Regions from separate parts of the Mesorhizobium sp. BR115XR7A genome, predicted to be linked through region 3. Evidence: predicted binding sites of a transcription regulator. Region 3 holds the regulator's gene; each other region holds the start of a gene.
The links. Region 3 encodes LexA, which represses DNA repair genes until DNA is damaged. Its sites were predicted from a motif close to TGTTCNNNNTGTGTTCNG; they were not measured.
Positions count from the first base shown of each region.

Region 1: recA (recombinase RecA) is a predicted target of LexA. The motif match lies at 7,262-7,279, and genes of this name have one in related genera.
Region 2: parE (DNA topoisomerase IV subunit B) is a predicted target of LexA. The motif match lies at 4,615-4,632, and genes of this name have one in related genera.

Region 1 is NZ_JAIUHW010000001.1:325,766-335,447, reverse strand. It holds gene sufC (Fe-S cluster assembly ATPase SufC) at 1-529, shown strand, start outside; gene LB557_RS31815 (hypothetical protein) at 539-727, opposite strand; gene LB557_RS31810 (hypothetical protein) at 740-808, opposite strand; gene sufD (Fe-S cluster assembly protein SufD) at 846-1,838, shown strand; gene LB557_RS01845 (cysteine desulfurase) at 1,844-3,088, shown strand; gene LB557_RS01840 (SUF system Fe-S cluster assembly protein) at 3,111-3,503, shown strand; gene sufA (Fe-S cluster assembly scaffold SufA) at 3,605-3,985, shown strand; gene LB557_RS01830 (GFA family protein) at 4,019-4,516, opposite strand; gene LB557_RS01825 (TfoX/Sxy family protein) at 4,607-4,930, shown strand; gene LB557_RS01820 (pseudouridine-5'-phosphate glycosidase) at 5,116-6,033, opposite strand; gene LB557_RS01815 (carbohydrate kinase family protein) at 6,111-7,055, opposite strand; gene recA (recombinase RecA) at 7,337-8,437, shown strand; gene alaS (alanine--tRNA ligase) at 8,709-9,682, shown strand, end outside.
Region 2 is NZ_JAIUHW010000012.1:174,365-184,046, forward strand. It holds gene LB557_RS24460 (CpaF family protein) at 1-550, opposite strand, end outside; gene LB557_RS24465 (CpaE family protein) at 547-1,755, opposite strand; gene LB557_RS24470 (hypothetical protein) at 1,789-2,058, opposite strand; gene LB557_RS24475 (type II and III secretion system protein family protein) at 2,062-3,507, opposite strand; gene cpaB (Flp pilus assembly protein CpaB) at 3,538-4,464, opposite strand; gene parE (DNA topoisomerase IV subunit B) at 4,703-6,760, shown strand; gene LB557_RS24490 (FUSC family protein) at 6,805-8,874, shown strand; gene LB557_RS24495 (DUF2336 domain-containing protein) at 8,871-9,682, opposite strand, start outside.
Region 3 is NZ_JAIUHW010000019.1:32,078-41,759, reverse strand. It holds gene gltX (glutamate--tRNA ligase) at 15-1,439, opposite strand; gene LB557_RS29140 (ComEC/Rec2 family competence protein) at 1,543-3,996, shown strand; gene lexA (transcriptional repressor LexA) at 3,990-4,733, opposite strand; gene LB557_RS29130 (GntR family transcriptional regulator) at 5,144-5,917, opposite strand; gene LB557_RS29125 (ABC transporter substrate-binding protein) at 6,068-7,054, shown strand; gene LB557_RS29120 (ABC transporter ATP-binding protein) at 7,113-7,892, shown strand; gene LB557_RS29115 (ABC transporter permease) at 7,898-8,821, shown strand; gene kynU (kynureninase) at 8,870-9,682, shown strand, end outside.

The sequences.
Region 1 (9,682 bases), on a different contig from region 3:
GCGCGCTACGTCAGGAATTTTCCTCGCTTTCCAGTATCCGATGGAGATACCGGGCGTCGCGACCATGGAATTTCTCAAGGTGGCCATGAACGAGCAGCGCAAAGCGCGTGGTGAAGAGCCGCTGAAAATCCCGGAATTCCTCAAGCGCGTGAAGGAAGCCGCCGCCTCGCTCAGCATGGACATGGCGATGCTGAAGCGGCCGCTCAATGTCGGTTTTTCCGGTGGCGAGAAGAAGCGTGCCGAGATCCTGCAGATGAAGCTTCTGGAGCCGAAACTCTGCGTGCTCGACGAGACCGATTCCGGCCTCGACATCGATGCGTTGAAGATCGTCTCCGACGGCGTCAACGCGCTGCGGGCGCCGGACCGGGCATTCCTGGTCATCACCCACTATCAGCGCCTGCTCGAGCACATCGTGCCCGACAGCGTGCACGTGCTCTACAAGGGCCAGGTCATCAAGTCGGGCGACAAGTCCCTGGCGCTCGACCTTGAAGCCAATGGCTATGCCGGTGTGATCGGCGAAGCCGCGTGAGATGCCAGGTCATTTTGTGCCAAAAGACGGGGCAAAGCTGATGAATATGCACACACAACCGCAGCGCACACCGGCCGAGACCGCGTTGATCGACGCGTTCGGCGACCGGCTGTCGCTGTTGCCGGGCGACGGCGCGGTGATGCTGAAGCGCGACGATGCCATCGAAGCGATCAAGCACGGCTTGCCGACGCGACGCATCGAATCCTGGCATTATACCGACCTGCGCCGTCTTTTGAACGCGGTGCCGGAGTTCGACCCGGCCGCCGCGGCGAAAGCCATCGCGCCAATCGTCGACGGTTCGACGGTTCTGAGCCTGTTGAACGGCGCATCGAGCGCCAAGGCGCCGATTGTCGAGGGTGTCAGCGTCCAGCGCCTGTCGGAAAAGCTGATTGACGGCAGCATCGCGCCGGGCCTCGATCCCTATGGCAATGACGATGCCATCGGTGCGCTGAACACGGCTTTCGTTGCCGACGGCTACTTTGTCGACATCGCCGATGGCGCCGAACTGGAAAAGCCGGTCGAGCTGCAGAATTTGCAGGCCGGCGGCCAGACCCATGTGCGCTTGGCCGCTCGCGTCGGCGCCGGCGCCAAGGCCGTTATCGTCGAGCGTCAGGCGGGCGAGGGCGCGGCGCTGACCAGTTCGGTCAGCCAACTCGTGCTCGGCGAAGGTGCTGAGGTAACGTGGCTGATCGTGCAGGAGCAGCCGGAGACGGCGACGCATCTGGCACAGTTCAAGGCCCATATCGGCAAGAACGCGAAACTGACGCTGTTCGTCATGAACGCCGGCGGCAAGCTTGTGCGCCAGGAGATCATGGTCAGGACGACAGGTGAGGGCGCCGACTTTCAATTGCGCGGCATCAACCTGCTCGCCGGCGACACCCACACCGACGTCACCATGGTGCTCGACCACGCCGTGCCGCACACGACCTCGACGGAGATCGTCCGCAACGTGGTGACGGGCAAGGCGCGTGGCGTCTTCCAGGGCCGCATCAACGTCCATCAATATGCGCAGAAGACCAACGCCAAGATGGCGTGCAACACGCTGTTGCTGTCGGATGACGGCGAGTTCTCGACCAAGCCCGAGCTCGAAATTTTCGCCGACGATGTCGTCTGCGGCCACGGCGCGACGGTGACCGAGATCGACCACGACCATCTGTTCTACCTGATGGCGCGCGGCGTCGACGAAAAGAGCGCGCGCGGTCTGCTGGTCAAGGCTTTCGTCGCCGAGGTGATCGAGGAACTGGACGACGAGACGATTGTCGAGGCGCTGGAAGCGAAGCTCGACGAGTGGTTCGTGACGCACGGGTGAAGCTGATGAACGCACCGGGCAAGATTGGAGATTTCTACGACGTCGAGGCGATCCGCCGCGATTTCCCGATCCTGTCGCGCGAAGTCTACGGCAAGCCGCTGGTCTATCTCGACAATGGTGCCTCGGCGCAGAAGCCGCGGGTGGTGCTGGACACGATCCAGCACGCCTACAGCCAGGAATACGCGAACGTCCATCGTGGCCTGCATTTTCTGTCCAATGCCGCCACCGACGCTTACGAAAAGGCGCGGGAAACGGTGCGCCGTTTCCTCAACGCGCCAAGCACCGACAACATCGTCTTCACCTCCAACACGACGTCGGCCATCAACACCGTCGCCTATGGCTATGGCATGCCCAATATCGGCGAGGGCGACGAGATCGTGCTGTCGATCATGGAGCACCACTCCAACATCGTGCCCTGGCACTTCATCCGCGAGCGGCAGGGCGCCAAGCTGGTCTGGGTGCCGGTCGACGATCTCGGCGTCTTTCACATCGAGGAATTCGAAAAGCGGCTGTCCGATCGCACTAAACTCGTGGCCATCACGCAGATGTCGAACGCGCTGGGCACGGTGACACCGATCAAGGAGATCGTGCGCATCGCGCATTCGCGTGGAATTCCGGTGCTTGTCGACGGCAGCCAGAGCGCGGTGCACATGCCGATCGACGTGCAGGATCTCGATTGCGATTTCTTCGTCTTCACCGGCCACAAGGTCTACGGTCCCTCGGGCATCGGTGTGCTCTACGGCAAGAAGGATAGTCTCGCCGGCATGCGGCCCTTCATGGGCGGCGGCGAGATGATCGAGGAGGTGACGGAAGACATCGTCACCTACAACGAGCCGCCGCATCGCTTCGAGGCCGGCACGCCGCCGATCGTCCAGGCGATCGGACTGGGCGCCGCGCTCGACTACATGGACTCTGTCGGCCGCGAGCGCATCGCCGCGCATGAGGAAGACTTGAAGACCTACGCCCACGAGCGCCTGCGCGCCATCAACTCGCTGCGCATCTTCGGCGATGCGCCCGGCAAGGGCGCCATCATCTCCTTCGAGCTGCAAGGCATTCATGCCCATGACGTGTCGATGGTGATAGACAGGCAAGGCGTGGCGGTCCGTGCCGGCACCCATTGCGCCCAGCCGCTGTTGAAACGTTTCGGCGTAACCTCCACATGCAGGGCATCGTTCGGCATGTATAATACCAGGGCCGAAGTCGACGCTTTGGCCGAGGCGCTTGAAAAAGCGCGCAAATTCTTCGGATGACGATTTTTTTCGGGTGACGACCATGGATGATGTGAGCACCACCACCGAAGCTACGCCGGAAGCCGCCGGCAACAGCGTCGTTTCCGCCTCGGCAATTCCCGCTGATGAGCTGGCGCGGTTGACCGACGACATCGTCTCGGCGCTGAAGACGGTCTACGACCCGGAAATCCCGGCCGACATCTACGAGCTTGGCCTCGTCTACAAGATCGACGTCGAGGACGACCGCTCGGTCAAGATCGACATGACGCTGACCGCGCCTGGCTGCCCGGTGGCCGGCGAAATGCCCGGCTGGGTTGAAAATGCCGTCGGCGCGGTCGAGGGCGTCTCCGGCGTCGAGGTCAACATGACTTTCGATCCGCCCTGGACGCCCGACCGCATGTCCGAAGAGGCGCAGGTGGCGGTGGGCTGGTACTAGCGCCGCACCTGGCACACTTGCGCCGGTGGTAAAACTTCACCATTTTAGGTGAGGAATCATTCGGCAGGCCTTGAACCTGCATGGAATGGAGAAGGAAAAACATGGGACGCTTTGCCGTCATCACGATGACCGATAAGGCCGCCGACCGGGTGCGCGAGATCGTCGCCACGCGCGAAAACGCGCATGGCATCCGCCTTGGCATCAAGAAGGGCGGCTGCGCCGGCATGGAATACACGGTCGATCTGGTGACCGAGCCCAACACCAAGGACGACCATATCGAGCGCGACGGCGCGCATGTCTATGTCGCGCCGGAAGCCGCCCTGTTTCTGTTCGGCACCGAGATGGATTTCGAGCAGACGACGCTGCGCACCGGTTTCACCTTCCACAACCCGAACCAGAGTTCGGCCTGCGGCTGTGGCGAATCGGTCGAACTGAAGCCGGCCGATCTCAAGGCGCTGGCCGAGGCACGCGCTTCAGCCTGATCTTTCTTCGCCCCGGAGACGGGGCGAAGAAAGCTACTCCACCCACATACCCGTCCGCTTGTGCCAGTCCGCGATCGATTCCTGGGGATAGACGTCGAACGTCTTGTCGCCTTTGCCGATCTCAGGCTCGACCCAGTTCGCCTTGTATTTCAGCATCAGATGCACTTTTTCGGGTGGTTTCGGCAGGTCGCTGTCGATCGCCGAGGCGAAGGGATGCACCAGCTCCGGCCAGGTTGGGTCGTAGAGCCAGAGCGCCGACCCGCATTTGCGGCAAAAATTGCGCTCCCCGGTCGATATCTCGCAGTGGGGATGCTCGTCATCCTCGATCTCGGCGCGATAGACGCCGAGATTGCTCTTGCCCCTGATGTTCAGCGTCTCGTAGGCGGCGCCGAGATTGATGGCGAAACCGCCGCCGCCCTGCTGCTTACGGCAGATCGAGCAGTAGCACAGCATGAACGGCACGGGCGTGTGGCTTTCCACCTCGAAACGCACGGCGTTGCAGCGACAGGACCCCTTGAGCAGCACAGGCATGGCAAAAACTCCGACAGGATAGCCACAACCTGTCAGCATGATTTTGGTTGCGGCGATGACAAGGCCAAATGCCGGTGACATGATCGCGGCATGGACAATGAGCGCATCGCGGAACTGTTCGAGGGCCTCGGTCCGGTCTGCATCCGAAAACTATTCGGCGGCAAGGGCATCTATTTCGACGGCGTCATCGTCGCCATCGTGCTGCGCGGCGAATTGCTGCTGAAAGCCGACGAGCAGAGCGCATCGGAGTTCGAAGCCGCGGGCTGCCGGCAATGGACCTACACCGGCTCTCGCCACGGCAAGCTTGTCGCCATGCCCTATTGGAGCATTCCCGACAGCGCTTTCGACGATCCCGACGAAATGACGGTGTGGGCGCGACGCGCCTACGAAGCTGGGCGGCGGGCGGGGAAGTAGGCTCCCGCCAGCGCGAGGCCACCCCTCATCCGGCCGCTTCGCGGCCGCCTTCTCCCCGGCGGGGAGAAGAGGTTTGCGTTGAGGCCGCAAGTTCCTCTCCCCTCGGGGAGAGGTCGGATTGCCCCGAATTGCTCTTTGCAATTCGGTCTTGGTAATCCGGGTGAGGGGGACTCTCTTGGCAGTCCCTACAGCGCCTTGGCGATCTCAGCCGCCAGCCTTGCATTGTTCTCGACCAGCGCGATGTTGGTCTTCAGGCTGCGGCCGCCGGTGAGTTCGAGGATTTTTCCCAGCAGGAACGGCGTCACGGCCTTGCCGGTGACGTTGAGGGCTTCGGCCGCCTTTTGCGCGGCTTCGATGTAGCCCGCCATTTCTTCAGCGGGGATTTCGTGGGATTCCGGCACGGGATTGGCAATCAGCATGCCGCCGCCCAAGCCCAGAGCCAGGCGTGTCCGGTAGAAATGCGCGATATCTTCCGGTCCGTGCAAGGTCAAGGGCGCCCGGAACGGTGACTGCCGCGACCAGAAGGCCGGCATCGTCTCGCAGCCATGGCCGACCACGGGCACGCCGCGCGTCTCCAGCACTTCCAGCGTCTTTTCGATATCGAGGATCGCCTTGGCGCCGGCCGAGACGACGATCACCGGTGTACGCGCCAATTCATCGAGGTCGGCCGAGATGTCGAAGCTCTTTTCCGCCCCCTTGTGCACGCCGCCAATGCCGCCGGTGGCGAACACCTTTATCCCGACCATGTCAGCCGCGATCATGGTGGCGGCGACCGTGGTGCCACCGGTGCGGCCCTGCGCGACGGCGAAGCCGAGATCGGCGCGCGACAGCTTCATGGCGTCACCGGTCATCGCCAGCGATTCGCGTTCGCCGTCCGAAAGCCCGATCTTGATGCGGCCGTTGACCACCGCGATGGTTGCCGGCACGGCGCCGCCGTCAGCGATGATCTTTTCGACGTTGGCCGCCATGGCGCCATTGTCGGGATAGGGCATGCCATGGGTGATGATGGTGCTTTCGAGCGCCACCACCGGGCGCCCGGCGGCCAGGGCCTGCGCCACCGGTGCGTGGATATCGATGAAGGGGCGGGCGGTCTCTGGCGTCATCTCTGATCTCCAATCCGGAGTGCGGCGCATCCATCAGGAAAGCGTAGCTTCACCGCGCGTTATGAACTTGCCGGGTCTCATGCCACTTCCCTGGCATCCGGCACAAGGGCCAGCGCTTCCGCGAAGCTCGCCGCGGTGAATTCGGGCACCGCGTCGGCGCTTTCGATGGCCAGCGTTGCCGCGGCGACGCCCTCGCGCACGGCGTGGCGCAGCGGCTGGCCCCGCAGCAGTGCTGCGACCGTCGCACCTGCCAGCGCGTCGCCGGCGCCGGTGACATCGGCGACTTTTCTGGGGGCAGGCGGCAGGATCGAAAAGGCGCCTGTCTCATCGAAACCCAGCACAGGGCCGCTGCCTGCCGTGACCACGCCGCTGGCAAGGCCGCTGCACCGCAACCCGTCGACCATTTCCCGCTCGGCGGCCGCTGCATTGACACCGGCCAGCACGACGGCCTCTCGCCGGTTCATGAAGAGCTGGGCCAGCCCGCCGAGAACCGGTATCAGCCGCGTTACCTTCGCCGGCGAAATCGCGATGGCGAAAACCGGTTTACCGGCGGCGAGCGACAGCAGCCGCTCCAGGGCGGCCGACGGCAGATTGGCGTCGCACAGGATGGCATCGGCGGCGGCCACCTCCTGGCGTATCTTGGAACGCCTGATCTGCTTGGGAAAAGCCAGGTCGTACAGTGCCATGTCGGCAAAGCCGACGATCAATTCGCCCTCGCGATCGATCAATGCCGTGTAGCTCGGCGTGGTACGGTCGAGGAACACCGCCGAAAGATCGGCGATGCCTGCCTCGGCGATGGCCCGTGAAACCGTATCGGCCGACGCATCGCCGCCCCGCATCGACACCAGGGAGGCCGACACGCCGCGCCGCACCATGCTGCGCAACGCATTGAAGACGCCCCCGCCGACATCCTCGCGCATCGTGCCGGGATTGGAGGCTGCCGGCACATAGGGACCGTACACCTGGCCACGCCGGTCGATATGGGCGCCGCCCACGGCCAGGATCTTCGGGGATTCCACCATGGTGGCGATATGACCTTTGTTGTTGCGGCCGCACAAGCGCTAGAGTGCGCGACAGAGCTTCGCATGCTGGTCGGCGATTCGGTCGAGCGATACGATCGAGCCGTCTGGCCCAATGCGGAGCCCGTTCGTGCCAGGGTTTGCGAGACAAAAAAAGAACAAACCGCGATATCGCTTGTTTTTCAGTTGGTTGTCACCCCTTGCCAAATGAGAACAAAAAAGGTACAAAATGGCAGGGATCACGGATTGTCCGGCCTTCATTGACGACCAAGGGGTGATGTATCATGGCTCAGAATTCTTTGCGGCTGGTAGAGGATAAGGCAGTGGACAAATCAAAGGCTCTGGATGCGGCGCTGTCGCAAATCGAGCGGGCTTTCGGCAAGGGCTCGATCATGCGGCTCGGCGCCAACGAGCAGGTCGTCGAGATCGAAACGGTGCCGACCGGCTCGCTCGGCCTCGACATCGCGCTCGGCGTCGGTGGCTTGCCGCGCGGCCGTATCATCGAGATCTATGGGCCGGAAAGCTCCGGTAAGACGACCCTGGCCCTGCACACCGTGGCTGAAGCCCAGAAGAAGGGCGGCATCTGCGCCTTCGTCGATGCCGAACACGCGCTCGATCCGGTCTACGCCCGCAAGCTCGGCGTCGATCTTGAAAACCTGCTGATCTCGCAGCCCGACACCGGCGAGCAGGCGCTCGAGATTTGCGACACGCTGGTGCGTTCCGGCGCCATCGACGTGCTGGTGGTCGATTCGGTGGCGGCGCTGACGCCGCGTGCCGAGATCGAGGGCGAGATGGGCGATTCGCTGCCGGGCCTGCAGGCCCGCCTGATGAGCCAGGCGCTGCGCAAGCTGACCGCGTCGATCTCGCGCTCCAACACCATGGTCATCTTCATCAACCAGATCCGCATGAAGATCGGCGTCATGTTCGGTTCGCCCGAAACCACGACCGGCGGCAACGCGCTGAAATTCTACGCTTCGGTTCGCCTCGACATCCGCCGTATCGGCTCGGTCAAGGATCGTGACGAGGTCGTCGGCAACCAGACCCGCGTCAAGGTGGTCAAGAACAAGTTGGCGCCGCCCTTCAAGGTGGTCGAGTTCGACATCATGTATGGCGAGGGCGTCTCCAAGACCGGCGAACTGGTCGACCTCGGCGTCAAGGCCGGCGTGGTCGAGAAATCGGGCGCCTGGTTCTCCTATAATTCGCAGCGTCTCGGCCAGGGCCGCGAGAATGCGAAACTGTTCCTGCGCGACAATCCCGATACCGCGCGCGAGATCGAGCTAGCGCTCAGGCAGAATGCCGGATTGATCGCCGAAAAGTTTCTCGAAAATGGTGGCTCCGAGGGCAATGGCGACGACGGTTTTGAGGACGAAGCCGGCGCGATGTAGGCAACGGTCAGAATTTGGCCATAAATCCAGACTATTAGTCAATGCTTAAGTAACAGAGTTCTGTAGTACCGCGTTCCAAACCGCCGGCCTTCGCGCCGGCGGTTTTCGTTTGGGCGGCCCCGCAAGTGCCGGTGCAAAGCGCGAATTGGCCCAATTCCGTGTTTCTGGACAGGGTCAAGAGCTACGGCTAAAAGGCCAGCTCCATCTTCTAGAAAATACAGAGCCATCTCCCGCCGGTCCGGCCGGCGGCTCTCTTGAAAAGGCAGTATCCATGAGTGGCGTCAACGAGATCCGGTCGACCTTTCTCGACTATTTCCGCAAGGAGGGCCACGAGGTCGTGGCCTCAAGCCCGCTCGTGCCGCGCAACGATCCGACATTGATGTTCACCAATGCCGGCATGGTGCAGTTCAAGAATGTCTTCACCGGTTTGGAGAAGCGGCCCTATTCGCGCGCCACCACAGCCCAGAAAAGCGTCCGCGCCGGCGGCAAGCACAACGATCTCGACAATGTCGGCTATACCGCGCGCCACCTGACCTTTTTCGAGATGCTCGGCAATTTCTCCTTCGGTGACTATTTCAAGGAGCGCGCCATCGAGCTTGCCTGGAACCTCATCACCAGGGAGTTCGGGCTGAAGAAGGACAAGCTGCTGGTCACCGTCTATCACACGGACGACGAGGCGGCTGGCTTCTGGAAGAAGATCGCCGGTTTCTCCGACGATCGCATCATCCGCATCCCGACCTCGGACAATTTCTGGGCGATGGGCGACACCGGTCCTTGCGGACCATGCTCGGAAATCTTCATCGATCGTGGCGAGCACATCTGGGGTGGACCTCCCGGCAGTCCCGAGGAAGACGGCGATCGCTTCCTCGAATTCTGGAACCTGGTGTTCATGCAGTATGAGCAGGTGACGAAAGAGGAGCGCGTCGACCTGCCGCGCCCGTCGATCGACACCGGCATGGGCCTGGAGCGCATGGCGTCCATCCTGCAAGGGGTGGAGAGCGTCTTCGAGACCGACCTGTTCCGTCATCTGATCGATGCGGCGTCCTCGGCACTTGGGCGCGCGCCCGACGCCGAAACGGTTGCGTCCTATCGCGTCATTGCCGATCATCTGCGCTCGTCCTCCTTCCTGGTCGCCGACGGCGTGCTGCCGTCGAACGAAGGCCGCGGCTATGTGCTGCGCCGCATCATGCGCCGCGCCATGCGTCATGCGCAGTTGCTGGGGGCGAACGAGCCGCTGATGTGGAA
Region 2 (9,682 bases), on a different contig from region 3:
CCATCGGTTGCGATTCATCGACGCGGCGGCCGACGGCGGCCACGATCTTGTTGACGATTCTGAGCAGATGCGCCTCGTCCTTGAACGGGATATGGACCTGCTGCAGCTTGCCCTTCTTTTCGACGAAGCAGTTCTGATGGCCGTTGATCAGGATATCGTTGATATCGGGATCCTTGAGCAGCGGCTCGAGCGGGCCGAGGCCGACCATCTCGTCGACGATGTCGTCAACCAGCGCGTCGAGTTCGGCGGTGTTGATCGCCATCCGCTCCTGGCGGGTCTTTTCCGATACGAAATCATGCACTTGCCGGCGCATCTCCTCCTTGGGCAAGCGCTCCAGCGCGACGAGATTGATCTCCTCGAGCAGCATCCGGTGGATGCGCACGCGGGCATCGAGCACCTTGTTGGCATTCTTTGCCGGCGCCGCCTCCGCCTTCGCCGGCAAAGCCTTCCGGCTGGTCGGGATGACGACTGCATGATGCGCGACCGGCGTCGATTCAGCCGGGCGCGGACGCGCGTCACGATTCTGCAGGGTGGAAAAACGGCTGGTCATCCAGCTTTCCTTTTCAAGAGGCCCCTGCCGAAGCCGAACAGCGACTTCGACTTGCCCGCGGTTGCCACCGCCTCTTCCGGAAGGATGATCTTCTTCAGGTCGTTGACGACATTGGCATTGGGATCGATCTCGTGCAGCGGCACGCCGCGGTCGACCGCCTCGCGCACCAGCCGGTAGTTGTTGGCGATCCCGCCGACAAAATGCTCGCCAAGGATTTCCTGGACGTCCGCCTGCTTGATGCCGTTGTCGAACATCTTCTGCTCGAAACGGTTGACGATCACGTTCGGCTTCACTTCCTTGCCGGCGGTCTCGTAGACGGCCTGGATCAGCCGCTGCGTATGGCGCAGGCACGGCACCGTCATTTCGGCAACGATGTAAAGCTTGTTGGAACCGAGCAGTACAGTTTCCGTCCACGGAAACCAGGTGCGCGGCATGTCGATGACGACATTGTCGAAATAGGCCGAAACGAGGTCCAGCATGCGCACCACGACATCGGTCTTGAATGAGCGCATTTCGGCCGGATGCGTCGGCGCCGCCAGCACACACAGTCCGCTGGCGTGCTTGGACAGCATCACATCGAGCAGTTGCCGGTCGAGGCGCTCAGGCTGGTTCTCGATTTCGGTGATGTCGAAACGCGGCTCGAGATCGAGATATTCGGCGCAGGCACCTTGCTGGAAATTGAGGTCGACCACGCAGGTCGAGGCGCCGCGCGTCACCGAATGATGCAGCTGGAACGCGGTCTGCAGTGCCAGTGTCGTGGTGCCGACGCCGCCGGCGGCGGGCATGAAGGTATAGATCTGCGACTCGGTGTTTTCCTCGCGCCCGGGCCCCTGTAGAGCCCGCACGACCGAACGCACGAGGTCTGCCGTGGTGATTGGCTTGACCAGGAAATCGGCGACCTTGAGCTGCACCAGGATGCGCACGGCCGCGGCGTTGAACTCCTGGGTGACCACGACCACCGGTGCCTTGCCCTCGAGCCGGCGCATGACGCGCTGCAGGGACTCGATCTCCTCGAGTTTCGCTGCATCCATGTCGACGATGACGACGCCGAACTCGGCCTCCTGGACCTCGCCGCGCAGCTCGGTAACGTTCTTCTCCACCGTCATGAGCTGGATGATCTCGGAGGCGGCAAAGGCCGTCTTCGTGTCCTGCGCGAAGGCCCGGTCTGTCGAGACGAGCAGGATTTTCTTGGTGCTGTTTGCCATTCTCGCCGCCTGTGAGATCGATCGCCGTCTGGATCAGTTGTCGGTGGTCGTTTGCGCTGCCTTGGCACCGGCCGCCTGATCGGGCGTGACGGGTCCGGCACTGCCACGCTTGGCAGGCACGAGAAGTCTCGTGTTCTGGACGCCGTACTTCCACGGGTCGACCATCTGCATGACGGTGTTGGCGGCCTGCGCCTCGCCGGCGCCGGACGTCACCCCTTCGCTGCGCACGTAGTCGTCGCTGGTGCAGCCGCTTGCCAGGCCGGCAAGAAGCAGGCCGATGCACGATCTCAGGATCAGACGCATGGCTCAGTCCTTCGGCAGGTCGAGGAAATGACCGACTTTGGTGGCAGGAGCGGCCCGTGCGGCACTGCCGTCGGCCAGCGCCAGCGCGCGGCCCGTATCCGGCGCCTTCACCTCCTCGGTGTTGTTGAGGAAATAGTCGACATTGCTGGCTGGCTGCGTGCCATCGGTCGGCTCAGCCATTTTCTTCGACGGATCGACCGGCTTGACCAGATAGGGCGTGACGATGATGACCAGGTCGGTCTCGCGCCGCTGATAGGATTTCGACGAAAACAGCGCTCCAAGCACCGGCATCTTGCCAAGGCCGGGAATGCGAGACGTGGTAATGTCGTTCTGGGACTGCAAAAGCCCGGCGATCATGAAGCTCTGGCCGTTCTTCAGGTCGACCGAGGTCTTGGCGCGGCGCACGATGAAGCCGGGCACGGAAATGTTGCCGATATTGTAGGACGCCGACGCATCGATCGAGGAGACTTCCGGCGCGATGTCGAGGCTGACCAACCCGTCCTTGAGTACGGTCGGCTTGAAATCCAGGCTAACGCCATATTTCTTGTAGCTGACCGAAATCTTGCCGTTGTCCTCCGAAACCGGGATCGGAAATTCGCCGCCGGCCAGGAAGCTCGCTGTCTCCCCTGAACGCGCGATCAGGTTCGGCTCAGCCAGCCGACGGGCAAGGCCGCGCTCTTCCAGCGCCTTAATGGCAATGTCGATCGAGACGCCGTTCGACAGCAGTCGGCCGATGATCTCGCCGGTCCCCGCCGCTGGGACCGTGCCCGGATCCAGTGAAATGTCGCGACCGCCGAAGCCGTAGGCGAAATTGGCGCTGTATTTCGCGCCCAGGTCCTGCCCTGCCTGGCGGTTGATCTCGACGAACCGGACATTGAGCTGAACCTGCTGCGACGAAGAGATATTGACCGAGTTGATCACTTCCTCATTGCCGGAAAAGCGGCTGGCGATCTTGCTTGCCTTATCCGCTGCAACCGCGTCATCCGCCTCACCCGACAGCACGACACGGCCGTTGGCCGAGCCGACCTTGATCTTGGCGTCCGGCACACTGGCACGGATAGTGTTCGCCAATTGGTCGGTGTCGAGCGTCACCTCGATGTCCACGGTGCCGACGAGCTGCTTGTTCTGGTCGAACAGCGCAATGCCGGTGGTGCCGAGATTGTTGCCCAGCACATAGAAGGATTTGTCGGTCAGCGGGTTGACGTTGGCGATCTCCGGATCACCGATGACGATCTGGTAGAAGGCCGCGCTCGTCATGATCGTCTTGGGCTTGCCCTTGGCAACCTTGATCGACGCATTCTTGGTCGACGAGACATAGACGATGTCGTTGTCCGCCTTCGCCGCTCCGGGCAAGGCAAGCACGCCGCTCGCAGCCAGGGTAAACGCCATCGCCAGGGCGCGCACCAAGCGCGACCGAGCCGTCATTCGATATAGGGTACGCATCAACATTGTCCCGTCCCGCCCGGTCCCCACCGGTCTTTACTTCTGGTCCCGCGTTGGAACCTGATATTCCTCGGCCTGCGTGCCGCGCGTCACGATGATCGTCTTGAATTTCGGCTTCTCTGGCTCCTTCGCTATGGCATCGAACAAGGAGCCGGCCACGGCCTGCGTCTTGGAAGCGACGGATCCGCCGAAGGAAGAGATGGTGGTGACGCCGTTCTTGCCATCGCCGCCTTCGCTGGCGGAGCGAAGCGACAGCGACAGCGTTCCGACGGTGCGGGCAAGCGCCACTTTCTGCGCGCCGTCGCTCGTCACCTCGAGGGTCACGGAATTGGCCACCTGCGGCGTCGTCTGGCGCTCGTCGGCGCCCTGCCCGACGCTGAGCACCTTGGCGTCGGCAACGACGATCTCCGAGGTGATGGTCGAACCGGCAGCCCCTTGCGCGTTCTTGGCGACTTCCTGGATTTCGCCGGCATCGCGCGTCAGCACGACATCGACCCGGTCGCCCGGCGTCACGAAGCCACCGACGCCGGCGATCTCGTCGGTGCGGATGGTGACCGCCCGCATTCCGGGCGTCAGCATGTTGGACAGCGTTGCGCGGCCGTTCGGTCCCGACAGCTTGGTGAGCAGCACCGGCTCGTTGATCTCGATCGGCGACAGCGCGACCCGACCGCCTTCGCCGAGCAATCCATCGATGGTGGCAAAGGCGCCCTGCGGAAGGGAATCCTGCGGCCACGGGATTTCGCTGAGCTTGGCGCGGTCGAGCTCCATGCCGTAGCGCAACGGCGCGTTCGCCACCACGATGGTCTTGAACTCGATCCTGGGCGCGGCCGGAGCGGCGATCGAGGCCGTTTTCTCCTGGGCATCGGCCTTCGCTTGGCTCTTGACCCAGAAATCCGCGGCAAAGATCGAGATCGCGCCGAAAACGGCGGCGATGCCGATCATCGTTATGGCCTTGCCCCTCACGCCGAAAACCCCTGATGCCCGTCGTTTATTGTTATGTTGGGCTCACGCTAGGCGGCATTGTTAAAGAATCAGGAATATTGCGCGGCGGCATTTGACCTATTTCCGCCCGCTTGGTTATCGAATGGTTTTAGGGTAAGAGCAGTTAAATCCCCGAACGTAACAGGAACCTCCGTCGCTTGGCGCTGAAAAGCGTGGCAGTATCGACGGGGTGATTCGCAGCTTGGACTCTATGGCAGGCATGGACGACAACAACGATCTTTTCGGCAATCTGGAAAAACAGCCGCAGCCGGTTCGCACGCCGGCGCGCCCGGCGGATCCGCTGGTACAGGCGGCCGCCAGGCGTCCAGCCGCAACCAAGGATGGCAGCGAGGGCTACAGCGCCGCCGACATCGAGGTGCTTGAGGGCCTTGAGCCGGTGCGCCGCCGGCCAGGCATGTATATTGGCGGCACCGACGACAAGGCGATGCACCATCTGTTCGCCGAGGTCATCGACAATTCGATGGACGAAGCGGTTGCCGGCCACGCCACCTTCATCGATGTCGAACTCTCCGCCGACGGCCATCTCACGGTTACCGACAATGGCCGCGGCATTCCGGTCGACATGCACCCAAAATTCAAGAAGCCGGCGCTCGAAGTCATCATGACGACGCTGCATTCGGGCGGCAAGTTCGACTCCAAGGTCTACGAAACATCCGGCGGCCTGCACGGCGTTGGCGTCTCCGTCGTCAACGCCCTGTCGGATCATCTCGAGGTCGAGGTGGCACGTGGGCGCCAGCTCTATCGCCAGCGCTTTTCGCGCGGCGTCCCGGTGACCGGACTGGAGCAGCTCGGCGAAGTCCACAACCGGCGCGGCACAAAAATCCGCTTCCATCCCGACGAGCAGATTTTCGGCAAGGGCGCGGCCTTCGAGCCGGCGCGTCTCTACCGCATGACGCGTTCGAAGGCTTACCTGTTTGGCGGCGTCGAGATCCGCTGGACCTGCGATCCCTCCCTCATCAAGGAAAAGGATCAGACACCGGCCAAGGCGGAATTCCATTTCCCAGGCGGCCTCAAGGATTATCTGAAGGCGTCGCTCGGCGATGAATTCCAGGTGACGCGCGAAATCTTCGCCGGCAAGAGCGACAAGCAAGGCGGCCATGGCTCGCTCGAATGGGCGGTGACCTGGTTCGGTGGCGACGGCTTCATCAATTCCTACTGCAACACCATCCCGACCGGTGAAGGCGGCACCCACGAAGCCGGCTTCCGAAACGTGCTGACGCGCGGCCTGCGCGCCTATGCCGACCTCGTCGGCAACAAGCGCGCCTCGATCGTCACCTCGGAAGACGTCATGATCTCGGCCGCCGGCATGCTGTCGGTGTTCATTCGCGAGCCGGAATTCGTCGGCCAGACCAAGGACAGGCTGGCGACGATCGAGGCGATACGCATCGTCGAGACCGCGATCCGCGACCCGTTCGACCACTGGCTGGCCGACAATCCGCAGGAAGCCTCGAAGCTGCTCGACTGGGTGATCGCGCGCGCCGACGAACGGGTGCGCCGCCGCCAGGAAAAGGAAGTGTCGCGCAAGAGCGCGGTGCGCAAGCTGCGCTTGCCGGGCAAGCTCGCCGACTGCACGCAGAACGCGGCGGCGGGTGCCGAACTCTTCATCGTCGAAGGCGATTCCGCCGGCGGCTCGGCCAAGCAGGCGCGCGATCGTGCCAGCCAGGCTGTCTTGCCGCTGCGCGGAAAAATCCTCAACGTCGCCAGCGCCGGCAATGACAAGCTGGCCGCCAACCAGCAGATATCGGACCTGATCCAGGCGCTCGGCTGCGGCACGCGGTCAAAATACCGTGACGAGGATTTGCGCTACGACCGCGTCATCATCATGACCGACGCCGACGTCGACGGCGCACACATCGCATCGCTGCTGATCACCTTCTTCTACCAGGAGATGCCGGCACTGGTGCGCGGCGGCCATCTCTATCTGGCGGTGCCGCCGCTTTACTCGATCAGGCAAGGCGGCAAGGTCGCCTATGCCCGCGACGACGCCCATAAGGACGAGCTTCTGCGCACCGAATTCACCGGGCGCGGCAAGGTCGAGCTTGGCCGCTTCAAGGGCCTGGGCGAAATGATGGCCGCGCAGCTCAAGGAAACCACCATGGATCCAAGGAAGCGCACCTTGCTCAGGGTCGATGTGAACGAAATCGATTCCGCCACCAAGGACAGGGTCGACGAGCTGATGGGCACCAAACCCGAAGCCCGCTTCCGCTTCATCCAGGAACGCGCCGAGTTCGCCGAGACGGAAGTGCTGGATATCTAGCCGCTGGCGCGTTTAGCTTGCGTTCCTGACATGGAGACCAGCATGTGACCTGGGCGCGGCTGAAAACCTATTTCGAGACGAGCCTGGCTGGGCTGACGCAACCGACACGCTCGGACTGGATTTTCGCGCTGCGCACCGTTTCGGCCGGTATGATCGCATTGCTGGCCGCTTACGCGCTGAAGCTCGACCATCCGCAATGGGCGATGATGACGGTGTTCATCGTCGCCCAGCCGGTGGCCGGCATGGTGCTGGCGAAAGGCTTCTACCGCCTGCTCGGCACGCTGGCCGGCGGTGTCGCGGCAATTGGCATCACCACGGCATTCGGCACCGGCCCCTGGATTCTGGTGACGGTGCTTGCTGTCTGGATTGGCATTTGCACCTTCGTCTCGTCGCTGCTGCGCAATCCCGAAGCCTATGGCGCGGCTCTTGCAGGCTACACCGCAATGATCATCGGCCTGCCCGCTTTCGGACAACCGCATCTGGTCGTAGACCTCGCGGTCGCGCGTTGTGCGGAGATCGTGCTCGGCATCGTCTGCGCCGGCCTCACCAGCCGGCTGATCCTGCCGAAACTGGCCAGCGACGCCATCGTCTCGCGGCTGAAACGCTGCATACTCGACCTCGCCACCTATGCCGGCGGTGCGTTTTCAGGCGGCGACCGGGCAACGCTGATCGGCCTGCACCGGAAGCTTGTCGCCGATACCCAGACGCTTGGCGAGATGCGCGCCTATGCCAGGCTCGAAGCGCCGAGCTTCGCGCCGCGCGCGCATTCGGTGCGGCGCACTATCGGACAACTGCTTTCGGCACTTTCGGCGGCACGCGCGCTCTATTCGCATGCCGCTCCCAAAAACGCCGCCCTCATCCCGGTGCGCTCGGAACTGCAGGCCCTTGTCAGCGAACTGGCAGCCAAGCCGGGAGCGCTGGACGATACCTCATCCTGGGTGGCGCGGCTCGACGCGATCTCGATCAGGGCCAGGCAAATGCCCGACGCCTCGATCGAGCCGGGTGAGGACAGGGTCGGCACCATTACCCGCCTTACCATAGCGGCCGATTTCGCCGAGGCGCTGAAACAGGTGCTGCGTGGCCTCGACGCCTTGCGCGCGCCGGTCACGCGCCGTCCAGGTCCCGGCAGCCAGCAGCCGGCCCTGGTGGTGCATCGCGACTATCCCGGTGCTACGCGCAACGCCATCCGCGCGGCCGTTGCCACGCTGCTGGTGGCGGCTTTCTGGCTGACGACGAAGTGGTCGGAGGCGGCCGGCACCGTCATCCTCGTTGCCGTCGTGTCGAGCCTGTTTGCCGCTCGCCCCGACCCCGTGCAGGTATCCTGGGGGTTCTTCAAGGGAACGCTGCTCGCTTTGCCTTTTGCCTTTCTCGTCGGCCAGGTTGCGCTCCCCGCTCTGCCCGGCTTCGGCTGGTTCATGCTGTTCGTCGTGCCCATCATGGTGCCGGCGGCACTCGCCATGGCCAATCCGCGCTATGTCGGCGTGGCGACCGCTTTCGCCATCAATTTTCTGGCCTTTCTCAGCCCACATCAGGCGATGACCTACGATCCCGGCCCCTTCTTCGCCGGCTCGGCATCGATCCTGGTCGGCATCCTCTTGGCCATCGGCGTCTTCATCGTGGTATTGCCGGCCGATCCATGGCTCGCGGCCGACCGCATCGTGCGGGCCATGCGGGAGGATCTGGCGCGGCTTTGCCTGCATGAGCGCGTGCCGAGGCGCTCAGCCTTCGAGAGCCTCGCTTACGACCGGGTCAATCAGTTGATGCCGCTGGTGCAGAATTCCGGCAGGAAGGGCGAGGCGGTGCTGGGCGGCGGCGTCGCTTCCGTCACGGTCGGCCTGGAAATCCTGCGGCTGCGCACGGCCAGCCAAAACCATGCCCTCCCATCGGAAACGACGCTTTCAATCGCCACCTTCCTGAGGGGACTGGCGCGCGAGCTGCTTTTCCGAGCCCCTGGGGATCCGCAAACAGCGGCCATTGCCGTCGCCCGGCAGTATGCGGCAGGCATCGCCCAGCGAAACGCCACCGGCGACATGCTGCAGATCGCGGCGTCCCTGCGCATCATCGCCGCGGCGATGGAAGATTTCCCGGATTTCTTCGCGAGGGAGAAAACCTAGGCAGCGGCGATCGCCAGTGCATGGCCGCGTGCGTTCTCACGCAGGGCGTCTAGGTGGATCGATTTGACCAATGCGGCAAGGTCGCCTTCGGCGGATTGCCCGCCTAATTCCTTGAGCATCAGCCAACTGACTTCCTGCACGCCGGCGACGCGCTTGCCGTTGGCGACCTCGCGCCAGATCTTCAGGGCGCGCAGGATGACGGCATGCGTGGCGGCAGCCATGCCGGCACTGCGGAACAGCGCCTGCAGGGCCACGTCGTGCCCGCCGGCCAGCAGCGCCCTCACCCGTGGTTCGGACTGCTGGCTAAGCGCCACCAGCGCCGAGCCGAAGAAATCGACCTTGCCGTGCGCGATGGTGCGGATCAGGAAGCTCGCGGTCAGATCGCCGCGCAGCCTGAGATGCTCGATCAGCGCCGCGTGCTCTTCTTGGCGCGTGCCCTCGATCAGCGTCACCGAGGCCTTGACGCAAGCATCGCGCATGACCCTGTCGGCACGCGCGGCTCCCATCAATGCCATGACCAGCGGCGATGTCTTCAATGTCTCGCCGAGCTTGACGAGCAGCATATGCCGGCAATCGGCAGGCAGCCTGATATCCGATATCAACGCCTCGCGCACCAGAGGCAGATGCCCGTGGCGTTCCGCCATGCGCCTGAAGCTGAGTGACGCGATGTCGGCGCCGCTATTGGCCAAAAGCACGGCGCAGGCCTCCGCCTCGCCGACCTCGGCGATGGCCGCCGAAAGCGCCATCGAGACTACAGGCCGCTCGGCGATCAGCTTCTGCGTTGCCTTCTGGCTCGCCGCCACACGGT
Region 3 (9,682 bases):
GGGCCAGTTTGCTCCTAATCGATTTGATCCGCTACGCGCGCCAGGCTTTCCTCACGCCCCAGAACGGCAAGCACGTCGAATACGCCCGGTGACGTGCTCTTGCCGGTCAACGCAGCCCGCAACGGCTGGGCCACGGCGCCAAGCTTGTGCCCGCCAGCCAGCGCAAAGTCGCGGATCGCGGCCTCGGCCGTGGCCGCTGTCCAGTCGCCTGACAGCGACTTCAAAGCTTCGTGAGCGCCACGCAGGATCTTGCGCGCGTCGTCATTGAGCAGGAGTGCCGCCTTGTCGTCGATCGGCAGCGGCCGCGCGGCAAACAGGAAGGCGGCGCCGTCGACAAGCTCGACCAGCGTCTTGGCGCGCTCCTTCAGGCCCGGAAGTGCTGCCAGCAGCTGCGCCTTGTTCTTCTCGTTGAGCCGCGCCGCCATCGCCGGGCCGCCCTCCAGATAGGGCAAGGTGGCGATAAAGATATCGAACAGCTCGGTGTCGGCCATACGGCGCATATGCGCGCCGTTGATCGCTTCCAGCTTGGCGAAATCGAAGCGCGCCGCGCCCTTGTTGACGTCGCCAATGTCGAACCACGAGACCATGTCCTCGATCGACATGATCTCGTCGTCGCCATGGCTCCAGCCGAGCCGCGCAAGATAATTGAGCAGCGCCTCCGGCAGATAGCCCATGGCGCGATAGGCTTCGACGCCGAGCGCGCCATGGCGCTTCGACAGCTTGGCGCCGTCGGCGCCGTGGATCAGCGGGATATGCGACATCGACGGCACGTCCCAGCCCATGGCGTTGTAGATCACGGTCTGGCGGGCGGCGTTGGTCAGGTGATCGTCGCCACGGATGATGTGGGTGACGCCCATGTCGTGATCGTCGACGACGACGGCATGCATGTAGGTCGGGTTGCCGTCCGAACGCAGGATGATGAAGTCGTCGAGATCCTTGTTGGGGAAGCGCACGTCTCCCTGGACCCGGTCCTGCACCACCGTCTCGCCCTCGGCCGGTGCCTTGATGCGGATGGCGCCCCTGACGCCGGACGGCGCCTCCGACGGGTCGCGGTCACGCCAATGGCCGTTATAGCGTGGCGGTAGGCCCTTGGCGCGTGCAGCTTCGCGCATTGCCTCGAGCTCGGCTGAAGTCTCGTAGCTGTAATAGGCCTTGCCCAGGCGCACCAGCTCCTCGGCCACCTCGCGATGGCGCGGCGCGCGCTCGAATTGGGAGACCGCGTCACCGTCCCACGAAAGGCCAAGCCAGGTCAGGCCATCGAGAATGGCCGATGTGGCCGCATCGGTCGAACGCTCGCGATCGGTGTCCTCGATGCGCAGCAGCATCGTGCCGCCGGTATGCTTTGCATAGAGCCAGTTGAAGAGCGCCGTGCGCGCGCCGCCGATGTGCAGATAGCCGGTCGGCGAGGGGGCAAAACGGGTGATGACCTTGTCGGGCATGGAACTCTCGGAAAACGTCTGAAGCTGGGTGCGGAGCGTGCGGACTTTCGCGCGTTGCGCGTTCATGTAGCATAGGACGTCGAGGGTGCAAGGGGCAGACCCGATGACTGGACGAGGCCGGGGCTCGGATCGGGGCGAGGATGCCGCTATCGGCGTCAGCGAGCGATCCCTGTTTGCGGCGCCTGCGACGATCCCACTGCCATCTCCGCTCGTGGCTGCGCCCGAAACCAGGTCGCTGCAGGCAGGTGGGCAGGAGCCGGCGCCGGCTCCTGCCGCGGGCAGGATCGCGCGCGTGCGCCGGCAAGTCGGCCTGGTATCCTTGCCTCGCGTGCGCCATGGCGTGGCCAAGGCGGCGGAGCTCGAACTCGACCGGGGCATCGCGTTCCTGCTGGTGCCGGTCTGTCTGGCCGTTGGGGCGATCGCCTATTTCTCGCTGGCATCCGAGCCCGACTTTGCAAAACCCGTCGCGGTCGTGGTGCTGATGGCGGTCTGTGCCTTCGTCTCGCGCTCCTGGTCGAAAACCCATCTGTGTTTCATGGCAGTGCTGTTGTGCGCGCTGGGCCTGCTCGCGGCGAAGGTCGAAACATGGCGAGCCGGAACCCGGATGCTGGGTTCGGAAATCTCCACGCAACTGACCGGCCGCGTGGTCTCGATCGAGGAGATGGAGAGCGGCCGCATCCGGCTGACCATGGACGTGATTTCGACCGCCCGGCCAAAACTGCGCCATGCGCCGGAAAGGGTCCGGCTTTCCGCACGCAAGATACCGCAGGGAATGACCGCCGGCTCGCTCATCACAGGCTACGCCAAACTGTTGCCGCCGACCGGCCCGGTGCGGCCGGACAGCTACGACTTCTCTTTCGACAGCTATTTCGCCGGCATCGGCGGCAGCGGCTTCTTTCTCGGCAATCCAACGGTTGTTTCCGCCGACGACGGTGAGATGCCGCTATCGGCTCGCCTTTTTTCAGGCATCGAAAATGCCCGCGAAGCCATCGCCGACCACATCAGGGGCAGCGTCGGCGGCGCTGAAGGCGAGATCGCGGCGGCGCTGATCGTCGGCGTGCGCGCCGGCATACCCGATGAAATCAATGAAGCGATGCGGCGTACCGGCATCTATCACATCATCTCTATTTCGGGACTGCATATGGCGCTTGTGGCCGGCACCATCATGGGTCTGCTGCGTGGTGCCTTCGCGCTGTTTCCAGACTTTTCCGCGCGCCGGCCGGTGAAGAAATACGCGGCCGCCGCCGCACTGTTCTCGATCGCGGCCTATCTCATCATTTCCGGTGTCGTCGTTGCGGCCGAACGCAGCTTCATCATGCTGGCGGTGATGCTGATTGCCGTCTTCTTCGATCGCGCTGCGCTGACCATGCGCAATCTGGCGATCTCGGCGATCGCCGTGATCCTGGTCTCGCCTCACGAGGTCGTCGGCCCGAGCTTTCAGATGTCGTTCGCCGCGACCGCGGCCCTGGTTGGCGCTTATGCCGGCTGGGCCGATCACCGTGCGGGAAAGACGCGGCCACCGCCGCCAAAGCGATCCCTGGCGGGGTTCCTGACGCGAAAATTCCTGCTGGCGACAGGAGGATTGGCCATGACGTCCATTATCGCCGGCAGCGCCACGGCACTGTTTGCCATCTGGCATTTCCAGCGGGTATCGCCGCTCAGCCTGTTCGCCAATCTGGCCGTGATGCCTATCGTGTCGGTCGTGATGTTCCTGGCCGTCGCCAGCGCGCTGTTGATGCCATTCGGACTGGATTGGCCGGCTCTCTACCTCATGGGCAAGGGCCTGACAGCAATGATCGCCGTGTCGGCGTGGATATCGGAGCGCTCTCCGGTCGATGGAGTCGGGCTGATTTCGCAGCAATCCGTGCTGCTGGTCACCGTCGCGCTGGTTATCGCGACGATGGCGACGACATGGCTGCGGCTCGCGGCGCTGCCATTCGCGCTCGCCGGCCTGTTGACTGTGTCGCACACACGCGCGCCCGATGTGCTGATCTCGGAAGATGCGCGGCTGGTCGCGCTGCCGATCGGCAATGGCGAACTGGCCGTCAACCGGGAACGTCCCAACGAATTCGCAACCGACAACTGGAAACGCGCCCTGATCTCCGAAACAATCGTCAAACCGGAAATGTTCGACACGACAGACAGGCAATTCGATGTTGCCAGTCCCACCGACCTGCCGCCGGGATCGCCCTTCTACTGCCGCGAAGGCCTGTGCCTTGCCAGGCACCCTTCCGGCGCGATCATTGCCTATGTCGAGGACCGCAAGACCACCTGGAAAGCCTGCGCTTTCGCCGACCTGATCATCGTCAATGACGCAACCGCCTATGACGCCTGCCACAATCCACTGGTTCTCGTCGTCACCAAACGGCAGCTCGCCCGCAGGGGAAGCGCTGCCGTCTTCTTCAATCCCCAGTCGGCCACGACCCGGGCCGCGATCGCATTTGCCGTCGACGGACCATACCGGCCCTGGCACGAACAGCGAAAATTCTCACGCGAGGCGAGGGGGCTGCCGCCGTACAAAAAACCCGACAAGCCCGATAACAAGCCGGTTCAGTAGCGCCTGATCAACCCGACCAGCTTGCCTTGTACCTTGACCCTGTCCGGCCCGAAAATGCGCGTTTCGTAGGCTGGATTGGCGGCCTCGAGCGCGATCGAAGCGCCTTTGCGGCGGAACCGCTTCAGTGTCGCTTCCTCTTCGTCGACCAGTGCCACGATAATTTCGCCCGGGCTTGCCGTGTCGGCATTGCGGATAATGACCGTGTCTCCATCGAAGATACCAGCCTCGATCATCGAGTCGCCCTTGACCTCCAACGCATAGTGCTCGCCGCCCATGATCATGTCCGGCGGCACCGAGATCGAATGCGTCTGATGCTGGATGGCATCGATCGGCACACCGGCGGCGATACGGCCCATGACCGGGATGGACACGGCTGAAACCGCGTCGTCGTCGTTGCCGGCCGCGGGCAGGCGCGAAGGCGCAGCGGCCGGCCTGATCTGGCGTCCGAGACTGCCTTGGCCAAGGCTGCCTTGGATGACGCTTGGCGAGAACTTCTTTGCCGCATTGAGGCCCGGCGCGATCGAGTCCGGCAGCCGCAGCACTTCCAGCGCGCGCGCCCGATTGGGTAGCCGGCGAATGAAGCCGCGCTCCTCCAGGGCCGTGATCAGGCGATGGATCCCCGACTTGGAGGCAAGATCGAGTGCTTCCTTCATCTCGTCGAAGGAAGGCGGTATCCCGCTTTCCTTGAGCCGTTCGTGGATGAACATCAGCAGTTCATGTTGCTTGCGTGTCAGCATGGCGGCCCCCAAGACATTGAACGAAAGGTTGAACCAGAATCGAAAAAACAAACCCAGAACAAACACTATCTGTTCCAGTTGTGTTCTGCAACCGTTTAAAGTTTAATGAATTTGTTAAGGGGTCTGAAGTTTTTTGCCCGCGACGGCGGGCGGCAACCAGTCCTTTCCGCCGTCGGCAGGCGCATTGAAATCGTTTTGGTTAATGGCCTGTGGCCCATCCGCCGACGAGGCTTTGGCATCAGTTAGTTGGAAGGCTTCTCCTCGGAGGGACGTATAATTCGCGGAGCCATTATTCGCGGAACGAAACGAAACCAAAATGCCAACGATTGGTAGCTTCGGGCGGCCATGGATCGGGGCGTTCGGCGCACTCCGGCCAGCGCGTTCGAATAGGCGTGGCGGAAGCGCTGAAGTTATCCCGAACCCGCCTTCAAGCTGCCGGCGCGAGCGGCGTATCTGGTAGCGCCGCTGTCTTCGCTGTGGACATAGACGTGCAGTGTGTAGCCGATATGCGCCGTCATCAGCGCCTTGGCCCGCTCGACGTCACGGTCGAGCGCCGCTTCCATGATCGCGGTATGGTGTTCGATCGCAATCGCTTCGCGTAGCGCTTCGATTGCCTCTTCATAGCCATCCTTGAGGCCGGCCGCGGCCCGCAGTGTCGGCGCCAGACCAAGAAAGCGATGATGCCGGCGCAGCTGATCCGAGATCGTCGAGCGGAACCGCAACAGCCAGTCGCATGTGGCGGCGCTCAGCAGCGCCGCATGGAAAGCCTCGTGGTTCTCGTCCCATCTGTCGACGGCCGCGTCCGAGGGATCGTCGACCGCTGTCTTGCAACGCGAGAGCCGGTAGTGGGCGGTGACCACGGCATCCTCCCACTCCCTGCCGCCTTTTTCCATCGATTCGAGGAACAGGGGTATCTCGACCACCATCCTGGCGCGTGCCAGATCCTCCAGCTCGGCCCGCGACACCGGAGCCACGGCAAAACCACGATTGCTGATCGCGGTGACCAGGCGTTCGGCCTCGAGCCGCGACAGGGCTTCGCGCAACGGTGTCCAGCCGACGCCATAGGTGCCGCGCAGCGCACTCAGTTTGAGCGGGGCGCCGGGCATGAGGCGCGTGGTCAGGATGTCGCGCCGCAACAGCTGATAGGCGGCTTCCGTTTTTGTGGAACTCGTTTCATTCAGCATGGTGATCAATCCGTCGTCTGGCGAAAAGTATATATGATAGTGCGTCACAGCAACAATTATATATAATGTTTGACACAGACCGGCGGACTCACCATGATCGCCGTAGTAGCCGCGTTTCCAAGCGGCCCTGATCAAATCTGGGAGGAAATGATGTTGAAGTCGAAATCCGCTTGGTTGTCGGGCTTGGCCCTGGCAGGCGCATTGATGGTCAGTGCCGGCAGTGCCGCGGCCGATCAGATCCGTATCGGCATTGCCAATTTCGGCGAGCATCCGCAATTGAACGCCGCCATAGCCGGCTTCAAGAAGGCGCTGACGGATAACGGCTTCGTCGAGGGCAAGGACGTCGTCTACACGGAGAGCCACACCAATTTCGATGCGTCGCTGGTGCCGCAGATGATCGCCAAGCTGCAGGCCGAGCAGCCCAAGCTGATCTACACCATCACCACGCCGGTCTCACAGATCGCCAAGAAAGCGCTCGCCGGTTCCGGCATTCCGATCGTTTTTGCCGCGGTCACCGATCCGGTGGCGGCCAAGCTGGTGCCGTCATGGGACGCCGGAGACGAAGGCATGACCGGCGCCAGCGATCTGCAGGACGTCGCCGCGGTGATGGCCTTCACCAAGAAGCTGCTGCCGAACGCCAAGCGCTTCGGCGTGCCTTATAATCCCGGTGAGGCCAATGACGTTGCCTTGGTCGAAAAGATCAAGGCGGCGGCACCGGCCGCGGGCTTCGAGGTGGTGGAGGTCGGCATAGACAACGTCAATGACATCCAGCAACGCATCGCTTCGCTCGCCGGCAAGGCCGACGTGATCTACGGCCCGGCCTCGAACCTGATCCAGCCGGCGATCGCCGCTGTCTCCGCGGCCGCCCGCCAGGCCGGTATCCCGGTCGTCAACTCCGATGACAGTGCGGTCCGTAACGGTACCGTGCCGGCGAGCTTCGCGGTCAATTACACGCAGGTCGGCGTCAACGCCGGCAACATCGCCGCCGAGATCCTCAAGGGCAAGGATCCCAAGACGATCGCGCCGTCGCGCCCGGCCTACAAGGACCACATGGCAACGATCTCGCGCAAGGCGATGGCCGCGTTCGGCATCGAGATACCGGCTTCAATGGCCGATTGCGGCTGCATCGTCGACTAACATCGGAACTGCCGGGGTGACGGCGTCGGCGCCGTCATCCCGAGGTCAGGGAGAAACGATGCTCGAGATTCGATCCGCGCGCAAAGTGTTCTACAAGGGCCAGGCCGACGAGAAGGTCGCGCTGGACGGTCTCAGCCTGTCCTTGGCCACCGGAGAGTTCGGCATCGTCATCGGCTCCAATGGGGCCGGCAAGAGCAGCATGCTCAACGCCATTTCCGGCGCCCTGATCCTCGATTCCGGCCAGATCCTGATCAACGGCGCCGACGTGACTGCAATGCCGGTGCACAAGCGCGCCGCGAAACTGGCGCGCGTGTTCCAGGACCCGATGCGCGGCACCGCCGCCAGCATGACGGTTGCGGAAAACATGCTGCTGGCCGATTTGCGTAGCCAAAAGCGCACCTTGCGCCCGGGGCTGAACACCACCCGGCTTGCGTCCTACAGGGAACGACTGTCGATACTGGGTCTCGGTCTGGAAAATCGTCTCGACACGCGCGTCGACCTGCTCTCGGGCGGGCAGCGGCAATCCTTGTCGCTGATCATGGCGGTCGGTGGGTCGCCGGACTTGCTGCTGCTCGACGAGCATACCGCGGCCCTCGACCCGCGCACGGCCGAAATCGTCATGCAAGCGACGGTTCGCGCCGTCAACGCGCTGAAACTGACGACTTTGATGGTGACCCACAACATGCAACACGCCGTCGACCATGGCAGCCGGGTGATCATGCTCGATGCGGGCCGGGTGCTCCTGGAAGTCGCCGGGCAGGAGAAGGCGAGGGTCACGGTTATCGATCTGATCGGCCATTTCTCCGTCAAGACCGATCGCATGTTGCTGGCGAGCTGATCATCATGGGTTTTGTTGGGGACGTTCTCACCAGCTTCGTCGCGATCATGCCGGTCACCCTGGCGCAAAGCCTGATCCTGGCCTTTGTCGTGCTCGGGATCATGATCCCGTTTCGCATGCTGAATTTTCCCGATCTCACCAGCGAAGGCGCCTTTCCGCTGGGCGGCTGCGTCTGCGGCGTTCTCCTTGCCGCCGGCGCATCGCCGCTGATGGGCATCGCTGCCGCCCTTGTCGCCGGCTTTGCGGCGGGCTGCTGCACCGCCTTCATCCATCTGCGCTTCCGCATCCACACGCTGCTTGCGGGCATCCTGATGATGACGATGCTCTACAGCATCAACCTTCGCATTATGGGCAAGTCCAACCTGTCCGTCTTTGGTTCGCCCTCGGTGTTCGACTGGGTGCCGTTCGCGCGGCCGGGTTTCCCCGCCAGCAAGATCGTCGTCGCGGGTCTTCTCGCGCTTGCCGCCTTCATGCTGCTCTACATGTTCTTCAGGACCGAGAAGGGGACCGCCGTGCGCGCCGTGGGCGCCAATCCTGACATGGCCGAAGCGCAAGGCATCAATGTCTGGGCCGCGACCATAGGCGGTGTCGGGCTGGCCAGCGCTTTTTCGGCGTCAAGCGGTGCGCTGATGGTGCAGTCGCAAGGGTTCGCCGACGTCAATATGGGCCTGGGAATTCTCATCAACGGCCTTGCCGCGCTGATGATCGGCGAAGCCGTCGTCGGCAAGCAAACAGTGTGGCGGCAATTGCTGGCGCCCTTCGCCGGCGCGATCATCTACTACCAGCTGGTGTCGTTCTGCCTGGCGGCCGGCATGCCGCCGCCTGACCTGAAGCTTGCCACGGGCCTGTTCGTACTGGCCATGCTTGCCTTGCCCAGCCTCAAGCGCAGCCGGGGGTCCGCACCGGTTCGCGAAGCGATTCGTGAGTAACCCGGCGTGAATGACCAAGGCGTGAATAACCAGGGAATGTCACAAATGATGCCTACGACGCTCGATCTCGCAGCCGTCGATGCCATGGATGCGGCGGACCCGCTGCGTGCCATGCGCGACCGGTTCATCTTGCCGGAAGGCGTGATCTACCTCGACGGCAATTCACTCGGCGCCGCGGCACCCGCCGTCTTCGACGAGCTGCGGAAAGCCGCGACCCAGGAGTGGGCGCAGGATCTGATCCGTGCCTGGAACACCGCCGGCTGGTTCGACATGCCGGTCGCGCTCGGCGACCAACTGGGGCGGCTGATAGGCGCGGCGACCGGCCAGACGGTGGTCTGCGATACGACCTCGATCAACATCTACAAGGTGCTGCATGCCGCGCTCGGCATGCGGCCGGACCGCTCGGTCATCGTCGCCGAGGGAGACAGCTTTCCAACCGATCTCTACATGGCCGAAGGCGTGGCCTCGACGCGCCCCGGCACGGTGTTGCGGCTTGAGGGCGTTGATGCGCCGACCATTGAGGAGCTGATCGACGAGCGCGTTGCGGTCATCCTGGTCAACCACGTCAACTACAAGTCCGGCCAGCTGCGCGACATGGCGGCACTGACATGCAAGGCCCATCAGGTCGGAGCACTGATCGTCTGGGATCTCTGCCACACCGCCGGCGCGCTGCCTGTCGAGCTCGACAGCGCCAATGCCGATTTCGCCATCGGCTGCACCTACAAATATCTCAATGGCGGCCCGGGCGCGCCAGCCTTCATCTACGCCGCCGAGCGTCATCACGACAAAGTCCAGCAGCCACTCAGCGGTTGGTGGGGCCATGCGCGACCCTTCGCCTTCGAGCAGGGTTATGCGGCCGGC